DNA from 4 places in the Nocardiopsis sp. B62 genome. Region 1 is predicted to be linked to each of the others. Evidence: riboswitches for the same ligand, from Rfam matches in the RefSeq annotation. Region 1 holds a riboswitch; each other region holds the start of a gene.
The links. Region 1 has a riboswitch for thiamine pyrophosphate ahead of thiC (phosphomethylpyrimidine synthase ThiC). Riboswitches for the same ligand answer to the same signal wherever they lie in the genome.
Positions count from the first base shown of each region.

Region 2: another riboswitch for thiamine pyrophosphate. It lies ahead of thiO (glycine oxidase ThiO); the one in region 1 lies ahead of thiC (phosphomethylpyrimidine synthase ThiC).
Region 3: another riboswitch for thiamine pyrophosphate. It lies ahead of thiD (bifunctional hydroxymethylpyrimidine kinase/phosphomethylpyrimidine kinase); the one in region 1 lies ahead of thiC (phosphomethylpyrimidine synthase ThiC).
Region 4: another riboswitch for thiamine pyrophosphate. It lies ahead of KBX21_RS10475 (ECF transporter S component); the one in region 1 lies ahead of thiC (phosphomethylpyrimidine synthase ThiC).

Region 1 covers NZ_JAGPXK010000027.1:56,420-63,855, reverse strand. Annotated here, with positions in the region: gene KBX21_RS22335 (class I SAM-dependent methyltransferase) at 1-728, shown strand, start outside; gene thiC (phosphomethylpyrimidine synthase ThiC) at 871-2,538, opposite strand; TPP riboswitch at 2,528-2,643, opposite strand; gene KBX21_RS22325 (SOS response-associated peptidase) at 2,770-3,624, opposite strand; gene KBX21_RS22320 (MFS transporter) at 3,635-4,891, opposite strand; gene KBX21_RS22315 (DUF3068 domain-containing protein) at 4,946-5,950, opposite strand; gene KBX21_RS22310 (alpha-(1->3)-arabinofuranosyltransferase) at 5,959-7,436, opposite strand, start outside.
Region 2 covers NZ_JAGPXK010000037.1:20,583-28,018, forward strand. Annotated here, with positions in the region: gene KBX21_RS24535 (DUF418 domain-containing protein) at 76-1,362, shown strand; gene KBX21_RS24540 (SDR family oxidoreductase) at 1,431-2,324, shown strand; gene KBX21_RS24545 (zinc-binding dehydrogenase) at 2,464-3,435, shown strand; gene thiE (thiamine phosphate synthase) at 3,890-4,555, opposite strand; gene KBX21_RS24555 (Rv2175c family DNA-binding protein) at 4,622-4,981, opposite strand; TPP riboswitch at 5,101-5,211, shown strand; gene thiO (glycine oxidase ThiO) at 5,210-6,415, shown strand; gene thiS (sulfur carrier protein ThiS) at 6,418-6,630, shown strand; gene KBX21_RS24570 (thiazole synthase) at 6,634-7,434, shown strand.
Region 3 covers NZ_JAGPXK010000015.1:68,759-76,194, reverse strand. Annotated here, with positions in the region: gene KBX21_RS17210 (sodium:alanine symporter family protein) at 205-1,650, shown strand; gene thiD (bifunctional hydroxymethylpyrimidine kinase/phosphomethylpyrimidine kinase) at 1,742-2,545, opposite strand; TPP riboswitch at 2,534-2,634, opposite strand; gene KBX21_RS17200 (DUF368 domain-containing protein) at 2,723-3,652, opposite strand; gene KBX21_RS17195 (acyl-CoA synthetase) at 4,008-5,708, opposite strand; gene rocD (ornithine--oxo-acid transaminase) at 6,085-7,359, shown strand.
Region 4 covers NZ_JAGPXK010000007.1:103,601-111,036, reverse strand. Annotated here, with positions in the region: gene KBX21_RS10480 (ABC transporter ATP-binding protein) at 1-1,459, opposite strand, end outside; gene KBX21_RS10475 (ECF transporter S component) at 1,463-2,104, opposite strand; TPP riboswitch at 2,188-2,295, opposite strand; gene KBX21_RS10470 (glycoside hydrolase family 19 protein) at 2,488-3,375, opposite strand; gene KBX21_RS10465 (transglycosylase domain-containing protein) at 3,588-5,771, opposite strand; gene KBX21_RS10460 (alpha-1,4-glucan--maltose-1-phosphate maltosyltransferase) at 6,515-7,436, shown strand, end outside.

The sequences.
Region 1 (7,436 bases):
GCTTCTACTGGGCGGTCGCGGAGGCACAGATCAGCCGGTGGCTCCCCGAGCGGCCCTCCCGGCTGCTCGACCTGTCCAGCCCCGACTTCCAGGGGACTCCACGCGCCGTCGCCGCTGGCCACGACGTCGTCACGCTGCTGCCCTCGGTGGACATGGCCATGCGTCGGCCGCTCACCCTGGTGAACGGCCGGGCCGTGGTGCCGCGCCCCACACCGCGCGGTCGTCTGCGGCACGTGGTGGGCGACTCCGCCTTCCTGCGCGCCTTCACCCCCGAGTCGTTCGACGGGGTGATCGCGGACAACCGGGTGTTCTCCCGGCACCTGGCCACCGAGTCGTCGATGTCCGAGGTGGCCCGGGTGCTGCGTCCTGGCGGACGGGTGCTGGTCTGCGTGGACTCCGTGGTCCTGGGCATGGCGCTGCTGGCCGAACAGGACGCCTGGCCGGAGCTGAGCCACGCGCCCAGCGCCGACGTGCTCCTGGTGCCCTGGCCGGACGGTTCGATCACCCGCTGCTTCACCGCCGAGCAGGTCACGGAGATGGTCACCGAGGCCGGGCTCGAACTGGAGTGGATCAAGCCGCGCACGGTGTTGTCGGCGTCCACGGTCGAGATGATGCTGGCCCGCGATCCCAGGTCCATGGCGCGGCTGGTCGAGATGGAACTGCACGCGGCCGATTCCGACGACTACGTCGGCGTCCACCTGGTCGCCAGCGCCCACAAGCCCGAGTAGCCGGGCCCGGCGCCGCTCCTGTTGCTTCTGGTGGGTGTGAAGCTGGTGGTACCGCCGGTGCCACCGGTGCTGCTGTGACTCTGGGCGATGGCCGGCGGGCCCGACACACCCTGCGGTGTGACGGGCCCGGGACGGGCGCTCCCTAGTCGGCGAGCGGCAGGTAGACGCGGTTGCCGCCGTCGGCGAACTCGGCGGACTTGTCGGCCATGCCCTTCTCGATCGCCTCGACGGTGTCCAGGCCGTTCTCCTCGGCGTACCTGCGCACGTCCTGGGAGATCTTCATCGAGCAGAACTTGGGCCCGCACATCGAACAGAAGTGCGCGGTCTTGGCCGGTTCGGCGGGCAGGGTCTCGTCGTGGAAGGCCTGAGCGGTCTCCGGGTCCAGGGACAGGTGGAACTGGTCCTGCCAGCGGAACTCGAAGCGCGCCCTGGACAGTTCGTCGTCCCACTCCTGGGCGCCCGGGTGTCCCTTGGCGACGTCGGCGGCGTGGGCGGCGAGCTTGTAGGTGATGACGCCGGTCTTGACGTCGTCGCGGTTGGGCAGCCCGAGGTGCTCCTTGGGGGTCACGTAGCAGAGCATCGCGGTGCCGTGCCAGCCGATCTGCGCGGCTCCGATCGCGGAGGTGATGTGGTCGTAGCCGGGGGCGACGTCCGTGGCCAGGGGGCCGAGCGTGTAGAACGGCGCCTCACCACACAGCTCCTCCTCCAGGCGCACGTTCTCCCTGATCTTGTCCATCGGCACGTGGCCGGGGCCCTCGATCATCACCTGCACGTCGTGCGATCGGGCGATGTGGGTGAGCTCGCCCAGGGTGCGCAGCTCGGCGAACTGGGCCTCGTCGTTGGCGTCGGCGATGGAGCCGGGGCGCAGGCCGTCGCCCAGGGAGAACGTGACGTCGTAGCGGCGCAGGATCTCGCACAGCTCCTCGTAGTGGGTGTAGAGGAAGCTCTCCCTGTGGTGGGCCAGGCACCACGCGGCCATGATGGAGCCGCCGCGCGAGACGATGCCGGTGACGCGGCGGGCGGCCAGCGGCACGTACCGGAGCAGGACGCCCGCGTGGACGGTCATGTAGTCCACGCCCTGTTCGGCCTGCTCGATGATGGTCTCCCGGTAGATCTCCCAGCTCAGCTTCGTGGGGTCGCCGTTGACCTTCTCCAGTGCCTGGTAGATCGGGACGGTGCCGATGGGCACCGGTGAGTTGCGGACGATGCGTTCGCGGGTCTCGTGGATGCGCTTGCCGGTGGACAGGTCCATCACGGTGTCGGCGCCCCAACGTGTGGCCCACACCATCTTCTCGACCTCCTCGGGCACCGAGGAGGTGACGGCGGAGTTGCCGATGTTGGCGTTGATCTTCACAAGGAAGTTCTTGCCGATGATGGTGGGTTCGGACTCGGGGTGGTTGCGGTTGACCGGGATGACCGCGCGGCCGATGGCGACCTCGGCGCGGACGAACTCGGGGTCGGCGCCCTCCCGGGCGGCCACGAAGCGCATCTCGGGGGTGATGGTTCCGGCCCTGGCGTGGGCCAGCTGGGTGGTCGCCCCGTCGACGGGGTCCAGTGCCCACGTCTCGCGGGTGCGCGGGAGCCCCTGGTGGACGTCGATGCGTGCGTTGTCGTCGGTGTAGGGGCCGGAGGTGTCGTACAGATCGAAGTGGCTGCCGTTGCTGAGATCCACCCGGCGGCGCGGGACGCGGAGGGTGGTGCCCTCAGGGGTGGTGATCTCGTCGTGGACCTTGCGAGATCCCATGATGGGACCTGTGGTCACCCGGTGCTCGTCGGCGGTGGAAACGTCACGACCGTCGATAGCCGTCATGGCATGCCTCCCTACGTCGGAATTACCCGAACAGGTTCTGCGGTCGGCGACACCCTTGAGTCGCCCTCTCAGCCCGCCATGGCGCGAGCTCCCGCGTTGCGTATTCACATGTGCGCACGTCGAACGTGCCGGGACACCTCGATCACGGTGTCCAGGGCCCGGGGAAGCACTCCCCCGTGGCCTCGCACACCATACACAGGCCGTCCCCGGCCCTGTCCAGCCTCACCGGGGTCAGAAAAGTGTCTCCGGTTCGCCGCGGCCGGAGTCCTCGGCCGGTTCCAGCAGGTGGGGACCGTTGTTCTTGACGCTGTTGACCTCGGTGGAGACCTCGTCCACCGAGAACCGGTCCACCGGGGAGTCGTCCAGCACGTGGGCCAGCTCCTCGGCGCCGGTGGCGGGGTCGAGCCAGACGGACCAGTCCTCGCGCGGCACCACGACAGGCATGCGTTCGTGGATGTGGGCGAGTTCGGGGGCGGCCTCGGTGGTGATGACCGCACAGGTCCACAGCCAGGCGTCGGGGTCGCTCGGGTCGTCGACCTCGGGGTCACGCCAGCGCTCGAAGATCCCGGCCAGGGCGAGCGGTTCGTCTCCGGAATAGTGCACGGAGAAGGGCTTCTTGGCGGCCTTGGCCTTGCGCCTCTTGTGCTGTGGGTCGGTGGCGGGAGAGGTGCTGGCCTCGGTGGTGCCGTCCTTGTTGAGCAGCTGCCACTCGTAGTAGGCGTCGGCCGGGAGGAGGCACCGGCGGTGCCGGTAGGCGGTGCGGAAGGCGGGCCTGTCCGCGACCGTCTCGCCGCGCGCGTTGATCATGCGGTAGCCGACGTTGCGGTCCCTGGCGCCGCCGGGAACAAGGCCCCAGCGCATCGTGTGCAGGGAGCGCGGCCCCGGTTCACCGGAGGTGCCCCCCTGGGGCGGCGGGCCGAGCACGGCGTACACCGGGCTGCCCGGCGCGATGTTGTAGTCCGGGTCGAGCTCCTCCAGCGGCGGCCAGGCGCGCGGGTCCCCCGTGCCGTCCTGGGCCTCCTCGGGGAGGGCGAAGGCCAGCTGGAGCTGGTGCACGTTCCTGGACTGGGCATAGCGACCGCACATGGGTGGAATCCTATGCGATCCGCCCTTCCGGGACCCCGGGATCACCGTCCGTCCCGTCCGTCCCTGCGGTCCCGGTCTCCGCGCCGGAGAGCCGGACGACCAGTGCCCCGACCAGCCCGGCGAGGAGGGCCACCGACCCGGCGGCGGCCAGCAGTTCCCGGGGGTGGTCAGCGGCGAACCATCCGGCGATCAGGAATCCCACGACGAAACCTCCGTTGACCACCGCGCCCATGAGCGCGTGGGCCCGCCCCAGGAGGGACTCCGGTGTGTGCCGGTGGACCACCGACCTGAGCAGGATGTTGAACACGGAGTTGCCCGCACCGGCCAGCACCACGCACACTGCCGCCACCCACAGCACCGGGAACCAGGCCCACAGTGCCAGCGCCGCACCCACGAGGGCGGCGGCGAGCGCCACCCCGCGCCCGGTCGGGGCCGGGCGCAGCACCGACACGGCCAACGCACCCGACAGCAGGCCCGCGCCCCAGCCCGCCGTGAGCGCCCCGAAGACCTCGGCCCCGTGTCCCATCACCTCCCGTGTCACGAACACCATGGCCACGTTGGTGGTGGACGTGGCCACCACCGCGAGGAGCAGGACCGGCATCAGCACGCGGAACAGCCGGGCCCGGAGGACGTGGCGGGCACCGTCCAACGCGCCCGACCACAGGGTGCCGGTGGTACTGGCCGCGGGGCGCCGCACGCCCAGGAGCAGGAAGGTCCCGGCCGCCACGAAGAAGCTCGCCGAGTCCGTGAGCAGGGCCGGGACGATCCCGAAGAGGCCCACCAGGACCCCTCCCACCAGAGGGCCGAGCACGGTGGCCGAGGCCCGGGCCCCCTCGAACAGCGAGTTGGCGTGCACCGGGGAGAGGTCCCCGGCGGCGCCGGGCAGAAGGGTGAGGATCGCGGGATTGACAAGGGCAGCCAGGGAGCTGACCGTGAGGACACACAGCACCAGGACACCGGGGTGGGGGAACCAGACGGCGGGCAGGATGGCCAGGCCCTGCCCCACGCAGGCCAGGACCAGGACACGGCCGGTGTCGAAGCGGTCCAGTACCGCCCCGGCGAGCGGCGCGAGCAGGACGAGCGGACCGATCTGGGCGGTCAGCAGAGCGGTGACCCACAGGGAGTTCCCGGTCTCGGCGAGCTGGAACACGGCCGCGACCAGCACCACCTCGTCCCCCATCGACGACAGCAGGATGGCGGTGAGCAGCGCCGCCGCGCGGAGGCGGCGCGCCGCCGGGGCGGCGGGGTTCGGGGGATCGTCGGGCACGGCGCCTCCGGGGGATCGGTTCGGACCGATCCTGCCCTCCGCTCCCCCGGATCGTCACCCGGTTTTCGCGTCCTCCGGCGAGCGCTCCTCGGTTCCGGTCGCCGCTTCGGTCTCCGTCTCGGCGGCCGGGGTCCGGGACCGCCAGGCGCCGAGGAGACCGACCAGGACGGCGACGGCACCGATCGGGGCCAGGGTCCAGGGCGCCCAGCGGTCGAGTCCACGCAGCAGCAGCGAACGCACCCGGGCCTGCTCGGCGTAGCCGGAGACCTGTCCGTCGGACAGGGTCAGTTCCGTGTCGAGCAGGTCCACCTCACCCGAGCCGTTCTGCGGCCGCAAGGTCTCGTGCCTGCGCTCCTCCAGGTTCACGACGATGCCGGTGACCGGCTCGACCCAGAAGGTCCGCTCGGCCGTGAGCCAGCGGTTCGCGCTGACGGTGCCCTCGGCGTCGGGATCGAACAGGGCGGCGGGTACCTCACGCGCGGAATCGGGGACCTGGGTGGCGTCCACAGTCTGGGTGTATCGGCGCACGGCCACCCCGGCGACCTCGTCGTCGTCCTCGAACTCGACCGAGGGGGCCGAGCGCACCTCGGCGTCGTAGAAGGAGTGGTTCCCCTCGGCCGCCCCGGGCGGCCAGTACAGGACCAGCCCGGCCTGGCGCACCGCGCGGTCGCCGTTGACGTGCTCACCGCAGCAGTTGACCGCCCGACCAGTCCTGCGGTCCACGATGACCCTGCGGCTCCAGTGGTCGAGCACCCGCTCCGACGAGGAGGTGTCCACCGTCATCTCCCACGCCGACCAGTCGGCGCCGTGCCCGGAGGCCACCACCCGGGTGTCCCGTTCGAGGTCGGCGCCCTCAACCAGGCTCCAGGTGGCGGTGTCCAGGTAGCTGGCGTCGGCGTCGACCATGCGCAGGCCGAGGGTGGCGTCGGCCGGGAGCAGGGCGACGCGGTCGTGCACGTACAGCGGCAGCAGCAGGGAGAGGGTCAGCAGGAACGTCCCCGCCGCCACCAGGAGGGTGCCCCGGGGCAGGCTCCGGGGCGGTTCCGCGCCGGTTCTCATGGGGGCCGTCACCCGCGCACCTCCTCGACGTCGTGACCGGCCTCGGGCAGCCGGTCGGTCACCCGTTCCGGTTCCGTCCCGTTCTCGGGCGGTCCGGTCCGCCGGTCCCCGCCTCCGGAGGTCTCCGTGGAACCCTCGGCCGGAGCCCCGGGGGCATCGGCCAAGGGTGGCCCGTGCCCGTCCCATCGCTGGCCCAGGGCCAGGACGAGCCGGGCCATCGCGGGCAGGCACAGCGCCTGCGGAACCCAGCCGCGCAGCGCCGTGCCCAGGGTCTCGGTGATGTCGTGGAAGGGCATGTTCACCACCAGGTGCGTCCCCGAGGCCATGGCCAGTCCGGCCAGGGCCAGGGACACCGTGACCACCCAGGGCCCCGCGAGGTACGGCAGTGCCCGACCTCCCAGGGACGGCCTGCCGGGTTTGGCGTGGCGCAGGCGTTTCGGGGCCCGTCGGGCCAGCCACCACAGGGTCAGCAGGATCAGCCCGACCACGGCCGCACCGGCCCAGCCCGCGATCCAGACCCCGTAGGCCAGGCCCAACGGCAGCACCACTCGTCGGGGCAGCCAGCCGGGCCCCACGCCGGGCAGGGCGCGCGAACCATGCGGGCCTTGGGCGGCCGTCGACCGCCTGCCGCCCGGCAGCCAGCGGCGCGGCCACAGGGCCAGAACCACGAGCAGCGCGGCCAGGGCGCCGCCCGCCACCAGCACGCGGTGGTAGACGGCGTCCGGGGCGTAGGTGAGGGTGACCGTGCCCGCGCTGCCCTCGGGCAGCACCCAGGCCTGCTTCCAACCCTCGAGCCGGACCGGTTCCAGCGGCCCGTCGCCGCCGTCGACCCGGGCCTCCCAGCCCTCGTTGAAGTTCTCATTGACCACCAGGAAGCTGTCCTCGTCGACGTCCACGTCGAAGCGGCGCTCACCGGGCCCCCAGGTGTGCACCGCGTCGACCGCCGCCATGTCGACCCCGGGGGTTCCACCGGCCGCGCCGTCGCTGGTCTCCACCACGGCCGAACGCACCTGGTAGCGGTTGCCCGGGTCGACCACGATCCGGTTCTCGCCCTCGGTCAGGTCCAGGTCGGTGCAGGTCTCGTACCGCAGCGGGCGGCCGGTGAGCTGGTCGGCGAGGGTCCCGTCGCTGATCCGGGTCTCCACACGCTCGCCGTTGACGCGCAGGGTCGGGCCCAGGCCACAGGTGGTGGAGGCGTCCCCCTCGGGGAGCGGGTCCACGGCGGGCACGTCCGGAAGCTCGACGCCGCCGATCTCCAGGGCCTGACCCTCGGGGCGTTCGAAGGTCACCCGCACGGAGGAGGCGGTCAGTTCGGCGAAGTCGACCCTGCCGCTGCCGTCCAGCCACCCCTCCCGGACGGTCCCGCCGCCCTCGACGGTGACGCGGATCGGCCGCATCACGCTGTCGGCCCGGGGGAACTCGACCCTCATGTGGTCGATCGCGGTCCGCTCCCCCAGCTCGATGTCGAGCCAGGGTTCCCTCTCCT
Region 2 (7,436 bases), on a different contig from region 1:
GTACCTGTTGCGGCTTCTGCCTGACTCCCGATTGAATCGAGACTCACGATACATCTCGACACCGGAGTCCTCCCCATGTCCCGACAGACCCCCGTGCTCGGTCCGACCGGTGCCACGGACCGGGCGTTGGCGCCCGACCTCGCGCGCGGCTTCATGCTGTTGTTCATCGCCCTGGCCAACACCGTCTGGTACCTGTGGGCGGCCCCGAGCAACGGCCCGACCATGCATCCCACCCCCGAGGGCGGCCTGGACTCCGTCGCCCAGTTCTTCACGATCATGGCCGTGGACATGCGCAGCTATCCGATGTTCGCGTTCCTGTTCGGCTACGGGATGATGCAGCTGGCCCGCCGCCAGGAGGCGGCCGGAGCCGACGTGAGGAGCGTCAACGCCCTGCTGCGCCGCCGGAACCTGTGGCTGATCGTCTTCGGCTTCTTCCACGCCCTGCTGCTGTGGATGGGCGACGTCCTGGGCGCCTACGGCGTGGCCGGACTGGTCCTGGGCTGGCTGTTCTTCCGGCGCAAGGACGTGACCCTGATCGTGTGGGGCGCCGTGCTGACCTCGCTCATGACGTTGGTCAGCGCGTTCAGCCTCCTGGCCCTGCCGTTCGTCAGCGAGACCGACGGCGGCTCGGGCGGCTTCGACATCAGCGAGATGGCGGGCAACATCGGTGACCCGTCCATCGCCTCCGCCGCCGTGGACCGGGTGGCGAACTGGCCGCTGGTCAGCGTCGGCCAGGGACTGCTGGGCCTGGTCGTGCCCACCGCGATCCTGCTCGGTTTCTGGGCCGCGCGCCGCGGGTTCCTGGAGGAGCCCGGTCAGAACCTGCGGGCCCTGCGCTGGGTGGCGGTCCTCGGCATCGCCGTCGGCTGGATCGGCGGCCTCCCCGAGGCGCTGAACCAGGTCGGTGTCTGGGACCTGAACGCCGCCCAGGGCCTCATGCTCGCCTTCCCGCACATGCTGACCGGGCTCTTCGGCGGCCTGGGGTACGTCGCGCTGATCGCGCTGATCGCCCACCGCCTCCAGGAGCGCGGCCGGACCGGTGGGGTCGTGGTGACCGCTCTGGGCGCCACCGGCAGGCGTTCCCTCAGCGCCTACCTGGCGCAGTCCGTCCTGTGCGCGCCGATCCTGGCCGCGTGGGGTCTGGGCCTGGCCGCGTACCTCACCTCGTGGACGATGTTCCTGTACGCGGTCGCGGTGTGGCTGGTCACCGTGGCGGGCGCCTACGCCATGGAGCGCGCCGGACGACGCGGACCGGCCGAGGTGCTGCTGCGCAAGCTGTCCTACCGGCGTTCGACGAGGGCGGTCGCGGAGCCCTCCGGACCGCCCCGGGCGGACGAGCACCAAGAGCGCACCAGCGCCTGACCGGGGGGCGCAAAAAGGGGCGCGCCGGTCAGCGACCGGTGGACACTCGTACCCCAGGATGGGTTTCCATGGGCGACGATCACATGACAAACCACACCATAGGGGTGACCGGGGCCACCGGTGCGCTGGGCGGGCGTGTGGCCGCCCGGATCGCACGGCTCGGACTGGCTCAGCGCCTCATCGTGCGCGACATCAACCGGGCTCCGGAGTACCCGGAGAGCAGCGCGGCGATGGCGGTCTACGAGGACACAGCCGCCTTCGAGAAGGCCTGTCGTGGCGTGGACACGCTCTTCCTGGTCTCGGCGACGGAGTCCGAGGACCGGGTGGAGGCCCATCTGAGCGCCGTGGACGGGGCGGTCCGCGCCGGTGTGTCACGGATCGTCTATCTGTCGTTCCTGGGCGCGGGCCCGGCGTCCACGTTCACGTTCGCCCGCACGCACTTCTACACGGAGGCCCACATCCGGTCGACGGGTGTGTCCCACACGTTCCTGAGACCCAGCCTGTACCTGGACCTGCTGCCCCGTTGGGTGGACGAGAAGGGCGTGGTGCGCGGCCCGGCCGGGGAGGGCCGGGTCGCGTGGGTCTCGCGCGACGACGTGGCCGACGTCGCCGCGGCCGTGCTGACCGATCCGGTGGTGGCGGCGGCCTCGGAGGGCAGGACACACGACGTGACCGGGCCGGAGTCGTTGTCGGTGGGCGCCACCGTGGAGAAGCTGGGCCGGTTGACCGGGCGGAGCGTCCGGTACGTGCCCGAGACCTGGGAGGAGGCCCTGGAATCGCGTCGTCCGAGCGGGGCCGCCGAGTGGGCGATCGAGGGCTGGGCCTCCTCGTACGCCGCCATCGCCGCCGGGGAGCTGGACGTGGTCTCGCCCGTCGTTCCCGACCTGACCGGGCACCCGGCGCAGTCCATCGAGGGGTTCCTGCGCCGCCATCCGAGCGCCCTCTCCCACGTCGGGGGCTGACCGCCCCCTCCCCCGCCACCGCCGTGCCCCCGGCGCGGCGGTTCCCCTTGTCCGGGACGGCGGCCCTTGACCTCAACATTCGTTGAGGAACCAGTCTTGGCTCCGGGGGACACTCCCCCGCCGAAGGAGAGTGGTGGAGATGCGCGCGGTGCGAGTGGACGAGTTCGGTGGCCCGGAGGTCCTGGTGACGCGGGAGCTACCCGACCCCGAACCCGGCCCCGGCGAGGTGCTGGTCGAGGTCGGGGCGGCCAACGTGATCTACCTCGACACCCTGATCCGCAGCGGCGCCGCACAGGGCCACTTCCCCCAGGCCCCGCCCTACGTGCCCGGGGGCAGCGTGGTCGGCCGGGTCACCTCGGTCGGCCCCGGCAGCGACCCGGCCTGGACGGGCACGCGGGTCCTCACCCGCACGGACGACGGCGGATACGCCGATCGCGTCACCGTCCCGGCCGAGGGGCTGCTCCGGGTCCCCGAGGAGCTGCGCCCCCTCGACGCCCTGGCCCTGATGGTCGACGGGGCGACCGCGATGATGCTGGAGCGGGCCGCCCGCTTCGGTCCGGATGCCTGGGTCCTGGTCCTGGCCGCCACCGGCGGGGCGGGCAGCCTGGTCGTGCAACTCGCCCGTCTCGCGGGGGCCCGGGTGATCGGCGCCGCCCGGGGCGCGGAGAAGCTGGCGCTGGCCCGGTCCCTCGGAGCGGAGGAGGCCGTGGACTACTCGCAGCCGGGCTGGCTGGACCGGGTGCGCGGGATCACCGGCGGCGCCGGGGCCGCCGTGGTGATCGACGGGGCCGGCGGTGAGCTGGGATCGGCCTCCTTCGGGGCGGTGGCCGACGGCGGCCGGTTCCTCAGCTACGGCACGGCCGGAGGCTCGTTCGCCGAGGTGGACACGGCCGAGGCCGAGCGGCGCGGGATCACCGCCATGGGTCTGAACGAGATGCAGGCGCGGCCGGGAACGGACCGAGGCGACCTCACCAGGCTCGCACTGGAGGAGGCGCGGGCCGGACACCTGCGGCCGCACGTGGGGCTGATCCTGCCGCTGGAGCGGGCCGCCGAGGCACACGCCGCTCTTGAGGGCCGCCGTGTGCCGGGAAAGGTGCTCCTGGTCCCCTGAGTCGTGCCGGACCATTCCTCCCGCCCGCCACCCGCCGCCAACCTCGACGGACGCCTGCGGCCCGGTGTCCTCGCGTCACCACCGGGATGTGCCTGTGCGCCGTTGAAGCTCGGACAGCCACCCGGTCGGGTCCCACCGTGCGACACCGCGGAGCCCGCGTGGCAGCGCACAGCAGGGGAGACGGACGCTCACATCGATGGCGGCCGCGCCGCCACCGGCGGTGCGTCCAAGAGGGGACACACAGGGCCCTTCTTCTGGATCGATCCGCCCCGACGTCGCCCACCACCGCCCCACCAACTCCTACGGTGCGCTGGCGGCCAGGCCGCCGTCGGCGAAGGCACCCGAGAACCACGCCCTGGCCCCGTGCGGTCGCCGGCTCGAAGACGCCCCTGGGAGGGGCGGGGCATGGAGCGACCCCGGTCCCGTGCGGGGTCCCGGGGCCGTCGGTGTTCGTTCAGGCGAGTCGCGCGGTGAGCTTGGCCTTGAGGGCGCTGGCTGCCGCTCGCGGGTCCTGCGCCTCGGTGACGGCGCGCACCACGACCACGCGGGTGGCCCCGGCGTCCAGCACCCGGTCCACGTTCTCCAGGTCGATGCCGCCGATCGCGAACCAGGGCCGGTCGGTGCCCAGCGCGGCCGCGCGTTCCACCAGTTCGAGCCCGGCCGCCGGGCGTCCCGGCTTGGTCGGGGTCGCCCAGGTCGGGCCCACGCAGAAGTAGTCGCTCCCGGGTTCCTCCGCCGATCGCGCGGCGGCCTCGGGGTCGTTGTTGGAGCGGCCGATCAGGGGGTCGGCGCCGATGACGTCGCGGGCCAGGGGTACCGGCAGGTCGCGCTGGCCCAGGTGCAGTACGTCGGCGCGCACCGCGCGGGCGATGTCGGCGCGGTCGTTGACCGCGAGCAGGGCGCCGTGGCGTTCGCACGCCTCCCTCAGGACTTCCAGGGCGGCCAGTTCCCCGCGCGCCTCCAGCCCCTTGTCCCGGAGCTGGATGATGTCCACACCGCCGGACAGGGCGGCGTCCGCGAACTCCGCGAGATCACCGCTCCCGGTCCGGGCGTCGGTGCACAGGTACAGAAGGGATGCGTCCAGGCGCTCGCGCAGGCTGGTTCCGTGGCTCGTCCTCACGCGCCCCACCATAACCAACGGCCCGGGGACGTCACCGAGGTGGTGCGTCCCCGGGCCGTGGACGGCTCAGAAGGCCATGCCCTGCGCCCGGCGGCGGACCTCGGTGCCCCGGTTCTCGCGCATGGCCTGGATCGGCGTGCCCGGCAGGGTGTCGTCCGGGGTGAACAGCCAACGCAGGGCCTCCCCGGTGGAGAATCCGGCGTCGGTCAGCAGCACGATGGTGCCCGGCAGGCCCTTGACCAGGTCCTGGCCGTCCAGAAAGGCGGCGGGAATGGAGAGCTCACCACCACGCACCACGCCCATCAGGCGGTTCTCGCGGATGAGGGTCTTGATGCGGTTGGGGCTCACGCCCAGCGGGGCGGCCGCCTCACGCAGGGTCAGCCATTCGCCGACGAGTTCGTCGAGTTCACGATCGCTTTGTGTCACCTCACCAATCTGCCACACCCGACCGGGCCCCGGAGACCATCGCGCCGCCCTGGGGGCTCCCTGCCTGGGAGATCCCCGCCACGGCCGGTCCGGACGGGTTGTCCTACGATGGGTGGACAGACATGTCCCGCGGGAGCCGGGTGGACCCGGCTGAGAGGGAGGCTCGCGGCCTCCGACCGCACGAACCTGATCCGGGTCATACCGGCGAAGGGAGTGGAACACGGCGCCGTGCGCACCAACGACGTTCCCCCGCAGAAGACGATTCATCCCACCACTACCGTGGTCGTGGTCGGCGGCGGTGTCGTCGGCCGGGTCACCGCCTGGCGGGCCGCCCAGCGCGGCCTCGCCGTCACCCTCGTCGAACCCGACCCCGTCACCGAACCCTCCGCCGCCCGCGCCTCCTCGACCGTCGCCGCGGGCATGCTCACCCCCGCCACCGAGGCGGTCTTCGGTGAGGAGGAGCTGATGGAGATCGGGGTGCGCTCCGCGCGCCTGTACGACGACTTCGTCGCCGAACTGGAGGAGGCCAGCGGGGTCGACGTCGGCCACCGCCGCACCGGCACCCTCCTGGTCGCCTTCGACAGCGACGACCTGGCCGTCCTCACCGACCTGCACGCCCTCCAGGAACGCCTGGGCATCCCCACTCAACGGCTGACCAGCCGCGAGTGCCGCCGCCTCGAACCCACCCTCGCGCCCGGCGTGCGCGGCGGGGTACTGGCCCCCGAGGACCACTCCGTGAACCCGCGCGCCCTGCTCCTGGCCCTGGCCCGGGCCGGGGAGCGCGCGGGCGTGCGCGAGGTCTCCGGGTACGCGGAGGAGGTCGCCTCCCCCGGCCCCGACGGGGCGCGACTGGGCGTGCGCCTGGCCGACGGCTCCGCGCTACCCGCCGAACAGGTGGTGCTCGCCGCCGGGTGCTGGGGCGACCGGGTGCGGGTGCCCGAACCCGTGGTGCCGCCGCTGCGCCCGGTCAAGGGGCAACTGTTGCGCGCCCGGGTCCCCGCGGGGGAACCACCGCTGGTCACCCGCACCGTGCGCGGCCTGGTGCGCGGGTTCCCCGTCTACCTGGTGCCCCGCGCGGACGGCGAGGTGATCGTCGGCGCCACCCAGGAGGAAATGGGCCACGACACCTCCCTGACGGTGGGCGGGCTCTGGCAGGTCCTGCGGGACGCGCGCGAACTCGTCCCGGGGGTGAGCGAGCTGGAGGTCGTCGAGACCTGTGTGGGGCTGCGGCCGGGCTCACCCGACAACGAACCCCTCCTGGGCCCGACCCGGGTCCCCGGACTACACCTGGCCGCCGGGCACTTCCGGCACGGGGTCCTGCTGGCCCCGGTGACCGGGGAGGTCATGGCCGAGGCCCTCACCACCGGCGCGCTGCCCCCGTACGCGCGCCGGTTCGCAGCCAGCAGATGGACGCGTGAGCAGACGTGGGAGTAGCAGTGGAACTGATCATCAACGGACAGGCCCAGGACAGCGCGGCGACCACCGTGGACGGGGTCGTGCGCGCGCTCACCGACGCCGGGGACGGCGCCGTCCCCGGGGGGATCGCCGTCGCGGTCAACGACGAGGTGGTGCGCCGCACTGCCTGGACGGACACCGCGCTCCGCGCGGGCGACCGCGTGGACGTCCTCACCGCCGTACAGGGAGGCTGAACCATGACACAGACGCACGAGTCCGTGACCGTCGCGGAAAGCGCCCCGGAGGACCCGCTCGTCATCGCGGGGGTCTCCTTCGGCTCCCGCCTCATCACCGGTACCGGCGGGGCGCCCTCCCTGGAGGTCCTGGAGGAGGCGCTCCTGGCGTCGGGGACCGAACTCACCACCGTGGCGATGCGCCGGATCAGCCCGGGCACCCAGGGGTCGGTGTGGGACGTCCTGGACCGCAACGGCATCCGCCCGCTGCCCAACACCGCCGGGTGCTTCACCGCCGTGGACGCCGTGCGCACGGCGAAGCTCGGCCGCGAGGCGCTGGGCACCGACTGGGTGAAGCTGGAGGTGGTCGCCGACGAGCACACCCTCCTGCCCGACCCGGTGGAACTGCTGGACGCCGCGGAGGCGCTGGTCGACGACGGCTTCACCGTGCTGCCCTACACCAACGACGACCCGGTGCTGGCGCGTCGCCTGGAGCAGCTGGGCTGCGCGGCCGTGATGCCGCTGGCCGCGCCGATCGGTTCCGGTCTGGGCATCCGCAACCCGCACAACCTGGAGCTGATCGTCGAGCAGGCCGACGTCCCGGTGATCGTCGACGCGGGCATCGGCACGGCCAGCGACGCCGCCCTGGCGATGGAGCTGGGCTGTGACGCCGTGTTGTTGGCCACGGCCGTGACACGCGCCCGGGAGCCGGTCCGGATGGCCACGGCGATGCGCGACGCCGTGCGCGCCGGACGCGGCGCCCGGCTGGCCGGACGCATCCCGGTCCGGCGCCACGCCAGGGCGTCCAGCCCCGACGTGGTCTGAGC
Region 3 (7,436 bases), on a different contig from region 1:
ACTGACGCGATCGGAGGGTCGAGTGTGCGTTCATGAGTCGTAACGCGCATTCTGACCTCACGTGATTTGTTTGTTACGCGTCAGTGCCATTCTTTCCCGATACCGAGTAGTGCCCACCGATTCCAACGTGTTTCCGAGGGCCCTGGTTCCCCCATCACCGCTGGTTCCCCCTACCCCATGCAATCACCGAAAGAGAGGTCCTCAGTGGACCACCTCCTAGAGATGGCCGGCGTCCTGTCGGAGATCATCTGGGGACCGTACGTCCTCATTCCCCTGTTGCTCCTGACCGGTGTCTTCCTGACCGTCAGGTTGAGACTGCTCCAGTTCACCAAGCTCGGCCACGCGCTCTGGCTCGCCTTGGTCCGGCGGAAGGAGGACCACGACCAGGCCGAGGGCGACATCTCGCACTACCAGGCGCTCAGCACGGCCCTGGCGGCCACCGTCGGCGTCGGCAACATCGCCGGTGTCGGTCTGGCCATCGGGATCGGCGGCCCGGGCGCCCTGTTCTGGATGTGGGTCACCGGCCTCGTGGGCATGGCCACCAAGTACAGCGAGGCGCTCCTGGGGGTCAAGTACCGGACCAGGGACGAGAAGGGCGAGCAGGCCGGCGGCCCGATGTACTACCTCCGCCACGGTCTGCCCGGCGGCCTCGGCGTCTTCCTCGGCGGGGCCTTCGCGGTCTTCGGCGCCATCGCCGCCTTCGGCATCGGCAACGGCACCCAGGCGGAGGCCGTCTCCAGCTCCATCAACAACATCACCGGCATCGACCCCCGCATCATCGGTGTCGTCCTGATGGTCCTCGTCGCCATCGTCATCCTCGGCGGCATCAAGAGCATCGGCCGGTTCGCCTCCGCGATCGTGCCGTTCATGATCATCGGGTTCATCTTCATGAACCTGCTGGTCCTGATGATCAACTGGGACCAGCTGCTCCCCGCCTTCCAGCTCGTCTTCACCGACGCGTTCACCGGGACCTCCGCCGCGGGCGGATTCGCGGGTGCCGCGCTCATGCTGGTCATCCGCACCGGTGTCGCCCGGGGCATCTTCTCCAACGAGTCCGGTCTGGGCACCGGCGCCATCGCCGCCGCCTCGGCCAAGACCACCCAGCCGGTCCGGCAGGCCATGGTGTCGATGACGCAGACCTTCATCGACACGATCATCATGGTCACCCTGACCGCCCTGATGATCATCACCTCCGGCCTGTGGAACGCCCCCGAGAGCGCCGGGTACGACCCGGACAACAAGGGTGTCCTGCTCACCTCCGGTTCGATGGAGCAGGGCCTGGGCCAGCTCAGCCCGGCCCTGGGCTCCTTCGGCGTGGTCTTCATCGCCTGCGCGGTGGCGATCTTCGCGTACACGACCATCCTCGGCTGGTCGTACTACGGTGAACGCTGCATGGTGTACCTGGCCAAGGGCAAGCGCTTCCTGGTCCTGCCCTACCGGCTGGTCTTCATCGCGGTCGTCTACGTCGGCGCGACCGCCAGCATCGAGTCGGTCTGGCTGTTCAGCGACATCGCCAACGGTCTGATGGCGCTGCCCAACCTGGTGGGTCTGATCCTGCTCTCCCCGGTGGTGGTCGCGGAGACACGGAAGTTCTTCGGCCACCCCGAGTGGCGGAACCCGGACGTGATCATGGACGACGTCAACAAGTAGTCCGCGCTCGGCCGGGGGACGGGTCCCCGGGCCGACGACAAGGGGGGACCGGCCGCAACGGCCGGTCCCCCCTTCGCGTGGCGCCGGTCCGCTACCACCAGGCGTGGAAGTGGTGCACCGGCCCCTGGCCGCCGCCGGCGTCGATCTCGTCGGCGCGGCGCAGGGCCTCGGTCAGGTAGGCCTTGGCGTCGGCCACGGCGGTCACCGCGTCCGGACGCTGGGGGAGCAGGGCGGCGATCGAGGAGGAGAGGGTGCAGCCGGTGCCGTGGGTGTTGCGGGTGGCCACGCGTTCGGACCGGAACTCCACCGGCTCCGAGACCCCGTCGACCAGCAGGTCGACGCTCTCCTCACCGGGCAGGTGGCCGCCCTTGAGCAGGACGCGGCGCGGACCGAGTTCGAGGAGGCGTTCGGCCTGCCCGCGCATCTCCTTCAGGCTGGTGGCCTCGGTCTCGCCGAGCAGGTCGGCGGCCTCGGGAAGGTTGGGGGTGAGAAGGTCGGCGCGCGGCAGCAGGACGGTGCGCAGCGCCTCGATCGCCGACCTCTCCAGGAGGCGGTCACCGCTCTTGGCCACCATCACGGGATCCACGACCACGTTCGGCAGTTCGTAGCGGTCCACGGCGGCCGCGACGGCCTCGGTGACCTCGGACGTGGACAGCATCCCCACCTTGACCGCGTGCACGGTCGCGTCGGTGAACAGGGTGTCCATCTGGTCGGTGACGAAGGACGCGGGGACACCGTGTACCCCGGTGACCCCGCGTGTGGACTGGGCGGTCAACGCCGTCACCACGGTCATCCCGAAGACCCCGTGGGCGGAGAACGACTTCAGGTCGGCCTGGACACCGGCACCCCCGCTGGGGTCGCTTCCGGCGATGGACACGACGTTGTACGCGCTCATTGGCGTTCCTTCGCTAGTACGAACTAGGGCAGGTTCGACGGGTGTGCTCTCAGCCGGGAGGAGTCTCTCCGGCACCCCGCGCCACCGGGGCCTCGCGGCCCCGGCATCACTGTTGGTTTGTGGTGTTTCCGACTGTAGTGGACGGTCCGCCGGGGCGGACCGTCCCTCCGCGCGCGGTCAGACGGTGACGTTGTGGTGGTGGGTCTCCACCCGCGCCTGCTGGGCGTGCTTGCGCTGCTCCCAGATGATCATGCCGACGACCACCACGAAGCCGCCGACGGCGAAGGCGATCGTCACGGGGACGTCGGTCATCGGAAGCAGGTCGCGGTTCTCGTCCTGCCACGGCCACAGCGCACGCAGCGAACCGGCCATCAGACCGGTGAGCACCACGAGGGTGATGTGGTGGTGGTTCTCCAGCAGGAACTGGAGCACCTTCACGAACAGGGCCAGGCCGGTGATCATGCCGAGCACGAAGACCGTGATGTAGGGCAGGTCGGCCCCGCGCAGGGCGGCCATGGTCGGCTCGTACAGGCCCAGGGTCAGCAGGATGAACGAGCCCGACAGGCCCGGCAGCACCAGGGCGCAGATCGCGACGGCCGCGGCGAAGAAGACGATCACCGGGTGGGTGGGCAGGTTGGCGCCGGGCAGTCCGGTGAGCAGGAAGGCGAGCACGGCGAAGACGAGGGCGACCCCGTAGTGCCAGGCCTTCCACTTCTTGCCCGCACCGGTGTAGGGGATCCACAGGCAGGCCAGGACCAGGCCGAAGAACAGCGCGTAGGCGTACTGCTCGTAGACCTCCACCAGCGGGGCGAGGAAGATGGCGGCCAGGATGAGTGCGACGCCCATGCCGATGAGGGCGGGGACGAGGACGCTCCAGTCCACCTGGCGGAACTGCTCCTGGGCCCGCTCCTTGCCACGCCCCCGGGGCACGTCCGTGACGTAGCGCTTGATGCCGCTGACCACGTGGCCCGCGCCACCGATCAGCTTGTCGTAGAGGCCGACCATCAGTGCGACCGTGCCGCCGCTGATGCCGGGCAGAGCCTCGGAGGTGCCGACGGCCCCGCCGCGCACCGCGTTGAAGATGTAGGAGCCTACTGACTTGGCCATGTTGTCGGGCGCGGGCCCGGGAGCTTCCCGGGAGGGGGCGCCGTCCTCCGTCCTGATGGGGCCACCGGTCGCGCGTGAGCGCTCGACCGGCGGGGTCAAAGGGGTGCTTGTACCGCGCGGGTCGCGGGGACGACCTCCACCGGTCCGATGTCCGGCCGCGCGGATGTTTGCCGCCCGGGCCGTGCGATGGGGGAGGAGCGCCGTCAGGCCCCGGGCCGGGCAGCGCCAATTCTAGCGGCGCCGGACGGGGTGAAGGCGTCCGAGCGCCCCGAGAACCGGGGTTTTGGCCAGGTATCAGCCCGCACGGTCCTTAGTCCGAAAACAGATCGTGACGAAGGGGCCGCGGAGCACGGCATCAGTTCCGGAGCGAACCGGACAGGTGCGAGCTCGGAACGGCGGGCGCGGACGGGTCCTCACCGGCCACCGAAGCGGCCCAGCGATAGTCCTGTTTGCCCACCGCCGTGCGCCGCACGCGGTCCACGAAGTGCACGGTCCGGGGCACCTTGAACCCGGCCAGACGCACCCGGCAGTGCGCCCGCAGCGCACCCTCGTCCGGGGCGGAACCGGAGGCCAGGGACACCAGCGCCGTCACCCTCTGCCCGAGTCGCTCGTCCGGGGCGGGCACCACGATCACGTCCTCCACCGAGGGGTGCGCCTTCAGCACGGCCTCCACCTCCTCGGGGTAGACCTTCTCCCCGGCGGTGTTGATCACCACGCTGCCCCTGCCCAACAGCATGATGGAACCGTCGCCTGCCCGCGTGCCGTAGTCACCCGACAGTGCCCAGCGACGCCCCTCACCGTCCGTGGGGAACGTGCGCGCGGTGGCGATCGGATCGTTGTAGTAGCCCAGCGGGATCCGGCCGGTCCGGGCGATCCGACCGACCTCGACCGACCCGGGCGGAAGCGGCCGCAGGGCGCCGTCGAGCACGGCGATGCTCCCACCCATGGTGAAACTGCGCCGGTCGGTGGAGTCCGCCACGCTCGTGTGCTCGTCGGGGGCGGTGGCCGAACCGCACACACCCGTCTCCGATCCGCCGTAGGCGTCGGCCAGGGCGACGTCCTCGCGCCAGGCCCGCCACAGCCCGCGCACCGAGGGGGTGAGCGGGGTTCCGCCGGAGCGCACCGAAGTGAGGTCGGGACACAGGTCCGGCTCGGTGAGCAGGTGCCTTGCCAGAGGTCGGGCCATCGCGTCGCCCACCAGCTGAACGGCGTGCACGCCCTCGCGGTGCGCCAGCTCCAGCACGCGGTCCGCGCGGAAACTGCGGTCCGTGGACAGCACCACGCTCTTGCCGCACAGCAGCATGCTCAGCGCGTTCCACTGCCCGGCCGCGTGCATGAGCGGACCCAGCACGAGCATGCGCAGAGGGAAGCAGCGCGCGGCGCGTCCGGCAACGTCCAGAGGGGTCCCGGCGCGGGGGGCTCCCGGTTCGCGCCGCTCCACGGCGGCGCGGAAGACGTCCGCCTGGCGCCACAGGACGCCCTTGGGGTAGCCGGTGGTGCCCCCGGTGTACAGCAGGTAGTGGTCGTCACCACTGGTCCCGGGCAACTCCACCGCGCCGTGCTCGGAGTCGGGGCCGTGCGCGGCGAGCGCCTCCTCGTAGTCCGCGCCGTCCAGCGAGGCGTCGCGCTCCGCGCCGTCCTCCAGCAGGAGCACGTGCCGAAGGCGCGGCAGGTCTGAGCGGACCGCCGCCACAGTCGTGGCCAGGGAGTCCTCGGCGATCAACGCCACCGCGTGCGAGTCCGAGAGCACGTGCCGGAGCTCGCCCGCCACGTACCGGTAGTTGACGTTCACCGGCACCGCGCCCGCGCGCAGCACGCCCAGGAACGACTCCACCCACTCCGCGCGGTTGAACGACAGGATCGCGACGTTCTCCCCGGGGCGCACACCGGTGGTGACCAGGTGCCGGGCCAGCCGGGTGGAACGGTCGAGCAGGGCGCGGTAGGTGAGGCGGCGGGGTCCGGCGACCAGCGCGACCCGGTCCGGGACGGCGTCGGTCACCGCCGTCATCAGGTTGGCAAGGGAGAAGGGGGTGTCCGGGGACGCGTGTTGGGGCACGTCTGATGACCTCCCTGACGTTCGTGAACGGCCGTCCTCGGCGCGGGGCGCTCGTGGCGGCTGTGGCTGGTTACGAGCGAACGTACCCGTCGGGGCCTCACCCGATCGCCGTCGGGGCTGTGTACCGCGTCACCTGCGTAACCGTCCCCCGTCACCCCCGGAGCGGACCCCGCCCGGCCGCTCCCGCTCAGTGGGGGTGTCGGCCCGGGAGGCCGCGGGGTTTCGGGCCCGGGCACCGACCGGTGATCTTCACCACCCCTTGTGGGCTCACCGGATCATCTGCTCAACTCTTGGAGATCCCGCCATGGGGCTCTACAGGGCCCCACGGTGGGTATCTAGTGTCTGACATCGGTCGATGGTGATCGGAGCGACTTAGATGACCACCCAGAATCTGGGACAGCAGGACTCCGCCGGAAACCCCGGCGGACAGGGACTCTCCAGCGCGGACCACATCGAACTCGCACAGACGAGGTCCGCACACAACTACTCACCCCTGCCCGTCGTGATCGCCGAGGGCCGAGGCGCCTGGGTGACCGACGTGGAGGGCAGGCGTTACCTCGACTGTCTGGCCGGCTACTCGGCCATGAACTTCGGCCACCACAACCCGGACCTCCTGGCGGCGGCGCACGCCCAGCTCGACAGGGTGACGCTGACCAGCAGGGCCTTCTACAACGACCAGTTCGGCCCGTGGGTGAGCGCCCTCGCCGACATGGTCGGCAAGGAGAAGGTCCTGCCGATGAACACCGGTGCCGAGGCGGTGGAGACCGGCATCAAGGTGGCCCGCAAGTGGGGCTACGAGGTCAAGGGCGTCCCGGAGAACCAGGCGACCATCGTCGTGGCCGGGGCCAACTTCCACGGCCGCACCACCACGATCATCTCGTTCTCCTCCGACTCCGAGGCGAAGACGGGTTTCGGCCCCTACACGCCGGGCTTCCGTTCAGTGGCCTACGGGGACGCCCGGGCCGTCGAGGACGCCATCGACGAGACCACGGTGGCGGTGCTCATCGAACCGGTGCAGGGCGAGGCGGGCGTGATCGTGCCGCCCCCCGACTACCTGCCCCGCATCCGTGAGATCTGCGACGCCAACCGGGTGCTGTTCATCGCCGACGAGGTGCAGTCGGGACTCGGGCGCACGGGCACGATCCGAGCCTGCGAGCACACCGGTGTCGTCCCGGACGCCTACCTGTTCGGCAAGGCGCTCGGCGGTGGAGTCCTGCCGGTGTCGGCCATGGTCGCGGACGAGGACGTCCTCGGCGTCATCCAGCCCGGGCAGCACGGGAGCACCTTCGGTGGGAACCCGCTCGCCGGGGCGGTGGGCCAAACGGTCGTCCGGATGCTGACCGAGGGTCCCTACCTGGAGAACGCCAGGAAGCTGGGCGAGGTGCTCCGGCGCAGGCTGAAGGGGTTCGTCGGCGAGGGTGTGGTGTCGGCGCGCAGCATCGGCCTGTGGGCGGGCGTGGACGTCGACCCCGCGCTGGCCTCGGGCAAGGAACTGTGCAAGCGGCTCGCCGAACACGGTGTGCTGGTGAAGGACACCCACGGTTCGACGGTGCGGATGTCTCCGCCGCTGGTGATCAGCGAGGACGACCTCAACTGGGGGCTGGACCGGTTCGGCGAGGTCCTCGCCGAGCTCAGGGCGGAGCGGCGGTAGCAGCGGCCGTTCCCCCGCCCGTGTGAGGGTGGAACGGCGGTGCCCCGCCCCGGAACGCTCCGGGGCGGGGCACCCCC
Region 4 (7,436 bases), on a different contig from region 1:
GGCGCAGGAGGAGCTCGTCGTGGGTGGCCATGACCACGGCCCGCCCCTCGGCGCGCAGGACGCCGAGCAGCTCCACCAGCTCCGTCCAGGTCCGGGTGTCCTGGCCGAAGGTGGGTTCGTCCAGCACCAGCAGGTCCGGGGCGTGTGAGGGACCGGAGCTGAGCGCGGTCGCCACCGAGAGGCGCCGCTTCTCGCCGCCGGAGAGCGTGTAGGGGTGCACCTCGGCCAACCTGGTGAGCCGCAGCCGCTCCATCAGTTCGCCCACCCAGGCGTCGGTCTCGGCCTCTCCCATCCCGGCCCGCAGCGGCGCGAAGCGGAGTTCGTCGCGGACCGTGGCGGTGACGAACTGGTCCTCGGCGTGCTGGAAGACCGTGCCCACGTGGCGGGCCAGACGGCGTGCAGGCCAGCGAACCAGCGGACGCCGGTCCGACTCGGCCAGCGGACCGCGCGGCAGCACCTGTCCCCGGTGTGGGCGGGACAGCCCGGCCAGCATGGTCAGGAGCGTGGACTTGCCAGCCCCGTTGGGCCCGGTCAGCGCGGTCGCGGTCCCCGCGCGCACGGTGACGTTCACGTCGTCGAGCACCGTGCGCCGGGGCGCGGCGCGCACGCCCACCTGGAAGGGGGTGCGGGCGGTGACGTCCACGGTCTCCACCAGCAGTCCGCCGCCAGGTCCGGGCGTGAGTTCGGGGGCGGGCTCGTTGCCGGGGATCCACACGCCCTGTTCGGCCAGGGAACGACCGTGTTCGGCGAACACCCGTGCCGGGGTGCCGTCCGCGATCACTCCCCCGCCGGGTGCGACCACCACCACCCGGTCCACCAGGTCCACGACGTCGGCCACCCGGTGTTCGACCAGCACGAGGGTGGCCCGGGTCTCGCCGAGCAGGCGGGAGAGCAGGTCGCGGACCAGCGAGGCACCGGCCGGGTCGAGGTTGGCGGTGGGTTCGTCCAGGAGCAGCAGGCGCGGCCGCATGGCCAGCGCTCCGGCGATCACCAGACGCTGCTTCTCGCCGCCGGAGAGCGCGCCCGTGGAGTGCCGGAGGCCGTAGGGGAAGCCGACCTCCGCCAGGGAGCGCTCGACCCTCGGCCAGATGAGCCCGGGGTCCACCCCCAGGTTCTCCAGCCCGAAGGCGACGTCGTCCCCGGCGCGGGCCATCACGAGCTGGGTCTCGGGGTCCTGGCTCACCAGCCCAACGCCGCCCCGGCCACGGTCGGCGGGGACACCGTCCACCAGCAACGACCCCTCCTGCTCGCCGCTGATGGCGCCGTCCTCACCGGTGAGCCCGGCCAGGGAGTGCAGCAGGGTGGACTTGCCCGCGCCCGAGGCGCCGAGCAGCAGGACCCGCTCCCCCGGTTCGACGGTCAGGTCCACCCCGCGCAGGGCGTGGTCGTCGCGGCCCGCGTGCTTCCATCCCCAGCCGGAGAGTTCGACGCGCGCACCGCCTGTGTCGGGTCGGGTCACGGGTCAGCCCCTGGCCGAGGGGAAGGGGGCCAGCGCACCGGCCCGGGCCAGCGCCGTGGTGAGCAGTCGGGCGCCCACACCCGCGATGACCGCCGCACTGAGGACCACGATCACCCCGTAGGTGAGCTGGTACTCGATCGGCCAGGTGACGTTGTAGGCGATGTTGTCCCGGATGGCCGGGGAGAGCCCGGCGACGGCGGCTGCGAGCACGGCCACGCCCATGTTCCAGCGCCGGTAGGCGAAGGCGAGGAAGACCAGCTCGGGCAGCAGCCCCTGGAGGGCGCCGTCGAGGACGACCATGATCCCCCACTGGGTGCCCAGCACGGCCGAGACGGAGGCGGCCGCGATCGAGGTCAGCAGGGCCGCTCCGGGCTTGCGGATGATGAGGCCGCCGAGCACACCGGAGATCAGCCACATGCCGTAGACGACGGCCTGCCCGGGCGGGAAGGCGACGAACAGCGGTGTGGTGACCGACCAGACGATGTTCCACAGCCAGAAGACGACGCCGACCGCGACGCCGATCACGGCGGCCACGACGATGTCGACGGTGCGCCAGCTCCGGAACTTCGCCAGGACCTCCTGGACGGTGCCCGTGGGCCGGGCGGCGGTTCCGGGACCGGTCTCACGGTCGCTTTCGGTACTCATGGTGGTTGATGTCCCTTCGTCGGGGTGACGAGGGCCCATGTGGCCAAGAGCGCCAGCCGGGCGCGCGCACGCGCACGCCGCGATGGCGGTTTCCTATGACTTCCTTCGCTGGCATGACCCAGATCAGGTGTGTAAGGGTCTGCGGCCGGGTGCCGCACTCTCAGCGCTCACGCGCTCCCCTGTCGGATTGCCTCCATTATGGTGCAAACGTGACGATTGGTGAAGACCTTCCCACCTGTGGGACGCGAACGCACCGGCCCCGGAGGGGTCTCGGAGGGGCTCGGACCGGCTTCGGGAACGCCGGAGCGGGGGCGCGCCCGACGGTGGTCGCCGGTCGCACCCCCGCTCGGAGTGCCGTCACGGGTGCCTGACGCACCCGGGGGTCAGCAGCTCAGGTTCGACCCCGTCGTGGTGCCGAGGATCTGGGTGAAGTGCGTGAACGTGTTGATGCGGCTCTGCACCTGTCCCGGGTTGCCGCCGTTGCACTCGATCGAGCCGTTGATGGAGCGGATCGACTCGCCGAAGCCGTGACCGCCGACGATGGCGGTGTGCCCCGACATCGTTCCGGCGCCGGGCTGGGTGTTCCAGAACCAGAGTCCGGTCCGCCAGGCGATCGCGGCGTCCTGCTCGACCAGGTAGGGGTTGTTCAGAAGGTCGATGCCGAGGGCGTCACCAGCGGCCTTGTAGTTGTAGTTCCAGCTCAGCTGGATCGGGCCCTTGCCGTAGTAGGCGGACTGTCCGGCCGGGCAGCCGAAGGGCTGGCCCCAGTCGCAGTAGTGCGGGTAGTTCGCCTCGTTGGTCTCCTTGATGTGCACCAGTCCACCGGTCTCGTGGCTGACGTTGGCGAGGAACGCGGCCGCCTCCCGTCGCTGCACCTCGACACTGCCCGTGTTGGTGAAGCCCGGGTACGAGCTCAGGGCGGCGGTGAGGCCGGCGTAGGTGTAGAAGGAGTTCCGGTTCGGGAACATCTGGTTGAACTGGGCCTCGCTGACCACGAAGTCACTGGGGCCCGGCTGCTCCCCGCCTCCGTCGGTGCCGCACGCGCCCTGGTCGGACCAGACGTCCGAGGTGCCGGGACGTTCGTTCTGCGTCCACCACTTGGCGGTGTAGTTGCGGCCTTCGAAGGAGACCTGGCCGCCGCCGGTGTAGACGGCGGAGGAGCTCCAGGCGGTCGCGCAGGTGGCGGCCTGCGCGACCGTGGCGGGGAGGGTAACGAGCACAGCCGCGATCGCGCCCAGCGCGGCGAGCTGACTCAGGAGACGTCGGATCACGTGATCACACTCCTAGGGTGCGGCGCTGCGTCCGACCGCGCGCCGCAGGGGGTGACGTCACCTAAGCAAGGCTGGTCTAGACCTGTCAAGATCCCCAACCACGGATTGTGAGAACACGATGACGGCGAGGCCCGCCACACGGGTCCGCGCCCCGGTCGCGTGATCGCCGTTCCCGCACGACCACCGGACCGGGGCGCGGACCCCCGGACGCCCTAGGCCTCCTCGTCGCCGTCGTCGCCGCCCCCGTCGTCGTCGCCGTCGTCGCCCCTCTGCTCCGCCGGTTCGGTCTTCGGGTCGCCGAAGCTTCCGGGCGACCCCGCGAAACTGTCCGAGGGCAGGTGATCGGTGGCGCCGCGCATGCTCTCCTGCCAGATCGGACCGGGCAGGGTGCCGCCGTAGACGATCCCGTAGTAGCGGCCGCCGATCGTCACGCTCTGGAGCGGGTTCTGCTCGCCGCCGCGCACGTCGCCCACGACCACGGCGGAGGCGAGGTTCGGGGTGTACCCGGCGAACCAGGCGTAGGCGGCCCCGTCCGTGGTGCCGGTCTTGCCCGCGGCCGGCCGACCGATGTCCAGTCCCTTGGCGGTGCCCCCGTCGAAGGTCTGCTGGAGCAGGTGGTTCACCCCGTCGGCGGCGTCCTGCTTGACCGTCCGCTCGCACTCGGAGGTGGTCTTGAGCTGCTCGCCGGTGCCCTCCTCGGTCACCGAGCGCACCGGGCGGGGCTCGCAGTACTCACCGCGTGCGGCGAAGGTCGCGTAGGAGGCGGCCACGTTCAGCGGGGACACCTCCTGGTCGCCCAGGGTGAAGGAGCTCCACACCCCGAGGTCTGCGCCGTCCGCGCGGTGCACTCCGGCCTTCTCCGCCATCTCCGAGGTCTCGCACAGGCCCACGCGCTTCTGGAGCTGGGCGAAGTAGGTGTTCACCGACCCCTTGGTCGCGCTGATCATGTTGTGGCTGCCGTCGTCGCTCTCACCGGCGTTGCGCACGTTCCACGCGGACATCCTGGTGCCGTCGCAGCCGGACATCCCGCTGACGGACATGCTCTTGGGTGAGGAGAAGCTGGTCCCGTAGCCCAGGCCCTTCTCCAGCGCCGCGGCCAGCGTGTACGTCTTGAAGGTGGACCCGGCCTGGTAACCGGAGGAGCCGCCGTCGGCCTGGTCCACGGCGAGGTTGAGGGAGGTCGTGCCCACCGCCTCGTCGTCGAACCCGTACTTCAGGTTCTGGGCCAGGGCGCGCACCCGGCCGGAGCCGGGTTCGATCATCGCCTGGGCCGCGAACTTCGTGGAGTCCTCGTGCGGGACGCGCTTTTCGATGGCCTTCTCCGCGGCGTCCTGCGCGGCCGCGTCGAGTGTCGTCCGCACGGTCAGCCCGCCCTGGACGATGCGCTGTTCGCGCTCCTCGGCGGTGCCGCCGATCAGGTCCGAGTTCCGCAGCCAGCGCATGGTGTAGTCGCAGAAGAACGGGTAGTCGCTCTCCGCGCAACTGCCTCCGCGCGGCGTGGAGTCGATGCCCAGCCCCCGCTCCTTGTGGGCCTCGGCCTCCTTGGCGTCGAGCACGTCGGTGGCCACCATGCGGTCCAGTACGACGTTGCGGCGTTCGAGCGCGCCCTCGGGGTTGTTCAGCGGGTCGTAGAACGAGGGGGCGCGCACCAGACCGGCCAGCATGGCCGCCTGGCCGGCGTCGAGGTCGGCGGCGGGGATGGAGAAGTACCGCTGCGCGGCGATCTCGACACCATGCGCGCCTCCGCCGAAGTAGGACAGGTTCAGGTACCCCTCCAGGATCTCGTCCTTGGTGAGGCGGTCCTCGACGTCGATCGCGTAGCGCAGTTCGGTGAGCTTGCGGCCCAGGTTCTGCGCGCTGGCGCCCTCGACGTCCTCCTCCGTGTCCGCGGTCTCGATGAGGAGGTTCTTCACGTACTGCTGAGTGATGGTCGAACCGCCCTGCGTGTCGCCCTGGGCGGTGCGCGCGGCGGCACGGATCACGCCGCGCAGGTCCAGGCCCTTGTGTTCGTAGAAACGGTCGTCCTCGATGGCCATGAGGGCCGTGCCCACCCACGGGCTGATGTCGTCGAGGCCCACCACGCGGCGTTCGCGTTCGGAGACCTCGGCGAAGGGCGTCCCGTCGTCGGCGGTGAGCAGGACACGGGAGGACAGGCTGGGTACGTCCAGGTCACCGGGCAGGGACATGAACCCGGCCGCCGCGTCACGGGCGACCAGTCCGGCACCTCCCACCCAGGGCATGACCAGGGCCGCCGACAACAGCCCGGCGACGACCCCGAGCCCGGACAGCCTGAGCAGCGCCTCACGCCGGTCCTGCGGCTGGTCGTGCTTCAGGAACCCCCGGAACGCCTCCAGGAACGGATCCAGGAACGGACCACCCCGGTTCGACTCCGTCACGTCGCCCCCCTACGGCCGTGTGCTGTCCGCGCGCCACGCGACACGAACACTGCGACGCCCACACTCGCAGCCGGTACGCAAAGGGAAGTCCGTCAAATCAGGCGTGTTAGCGAAAACCTTCCTCAATCCACGGCAAAGCCGTGCAGATCGTGCACGCTTCGCGAGTCAGGATGGATCGCCTGTAAACCCCCGGACCTTTCCTTGACCTGAGGGCGGTTCGGCGGCGGGTACCCGATCCGCGAGTGACAGGACACCCGAATATGGGGCGAACGTTTCCCAGGGGACTGATCGGACTCGCGAAGATGCCCGGAATCCAGCCCTCCCGCTCGTTGGCGCATTTGACAGCCCTACCCATCCCAGCCTCCTCACCAACATGCGACCTGATTTTTCCGAATTTTCATGAAGCGGAATACGAAAACAACCACAGAGGCGCCTGAATCGCTTGGTGACCTATGCCCGCATTGCGAGGTTCGCCAAGGTGAAACGCGGCAAATACCAGGTCTTGGCGCCTCCGCCTAGTGTGGCGAGGATCACATTAATACTGCGGCCTCGCCACTCTGCCAAACCCCACTAGAGGGCCGACGATAGACAGCGGAGGGCACCGAAGCCGCAATCCGGACAGGTTCCCGATCCGAGCTTTCGTTAACTCCGTATTTCCATGGATGAACTCCCGGTTATTCACGCACGAACCCTTGCCCGTGCCATCCCATAACGCCCGAACCACGACAATTACGGTGTAGCCAGTGATCGGACGACTGCCCATCCTCGACATCTCTCCACACAACGGACTCGGCCCCGTGAAAGCCGTTCCCGGTGAACGTTTCACCGTGTCCGCCACCGTCATCCGTGAGGGCCACGACTCCCTCGCCGCGGGCGTGGTCCTCCACTCCCCCAAGGGCCGCCGGGAGGCGCTGGTCCCCATGCGGGAACGGGACCGCGGGACCGACCGGTACGAGGCCGAGATCAGCCTTCCCAGCGAGGGGAACTGGTCGTTCTCGGTCGAGTCGTGGACCGACCCGTTCACCACCTGGCTGCACGTGGCCCGCGTGAAGCTCCCCCTGGACACCGACACCGAACTGGTTCTGGAAGAGGGCGCGCGCCTCCTGGCACGGGCCGCTCGGCGCACCCCTCGAACTCCCGCCCTGACCGCCGCCGCCAAGGTGCTGCGCGACACCTCCCGTTCCCCGCTGGAGCGCTTCGGGGCCGCTGTCACCGGCGAGGTCCTCGCGAAGATGGAGCGCGACCCCCTGCGCGAACTCGTCACCCGTTCCAGGCGCACCAAGGTGGCCGTCCACCGCGAACGCGCCCTCTTCGGCTCCTGGTACGAGTTCTTCCCCCGTTCGGAGGGGGCACAGGTCGACGCCGCGCCCGGCAGGGAGGTCTCCGGCACCTTCGCGACCGCCGCCAAGCGCCTGCCCGCCATCGCCGGCATGGGGTTCGACGTCGTCTACCTGCCGCCGATCCACCCCGTCGGCGAGGCCCACCGCAAGGGCCGCAACAACACCCTCCGGCCCGGACCGGGCGACCCCGGCTCGGTGTGGGCGATCGGCTCCGCTGACGGCGGCCACGACGCCGTCCACCCCGACCTCGGCACCCTCGCCGACTTCGACGCCTTCGTGGCCGAGGCCCGCGAGCACGACCTGGAGATCGCCCTTGACCTGGCCC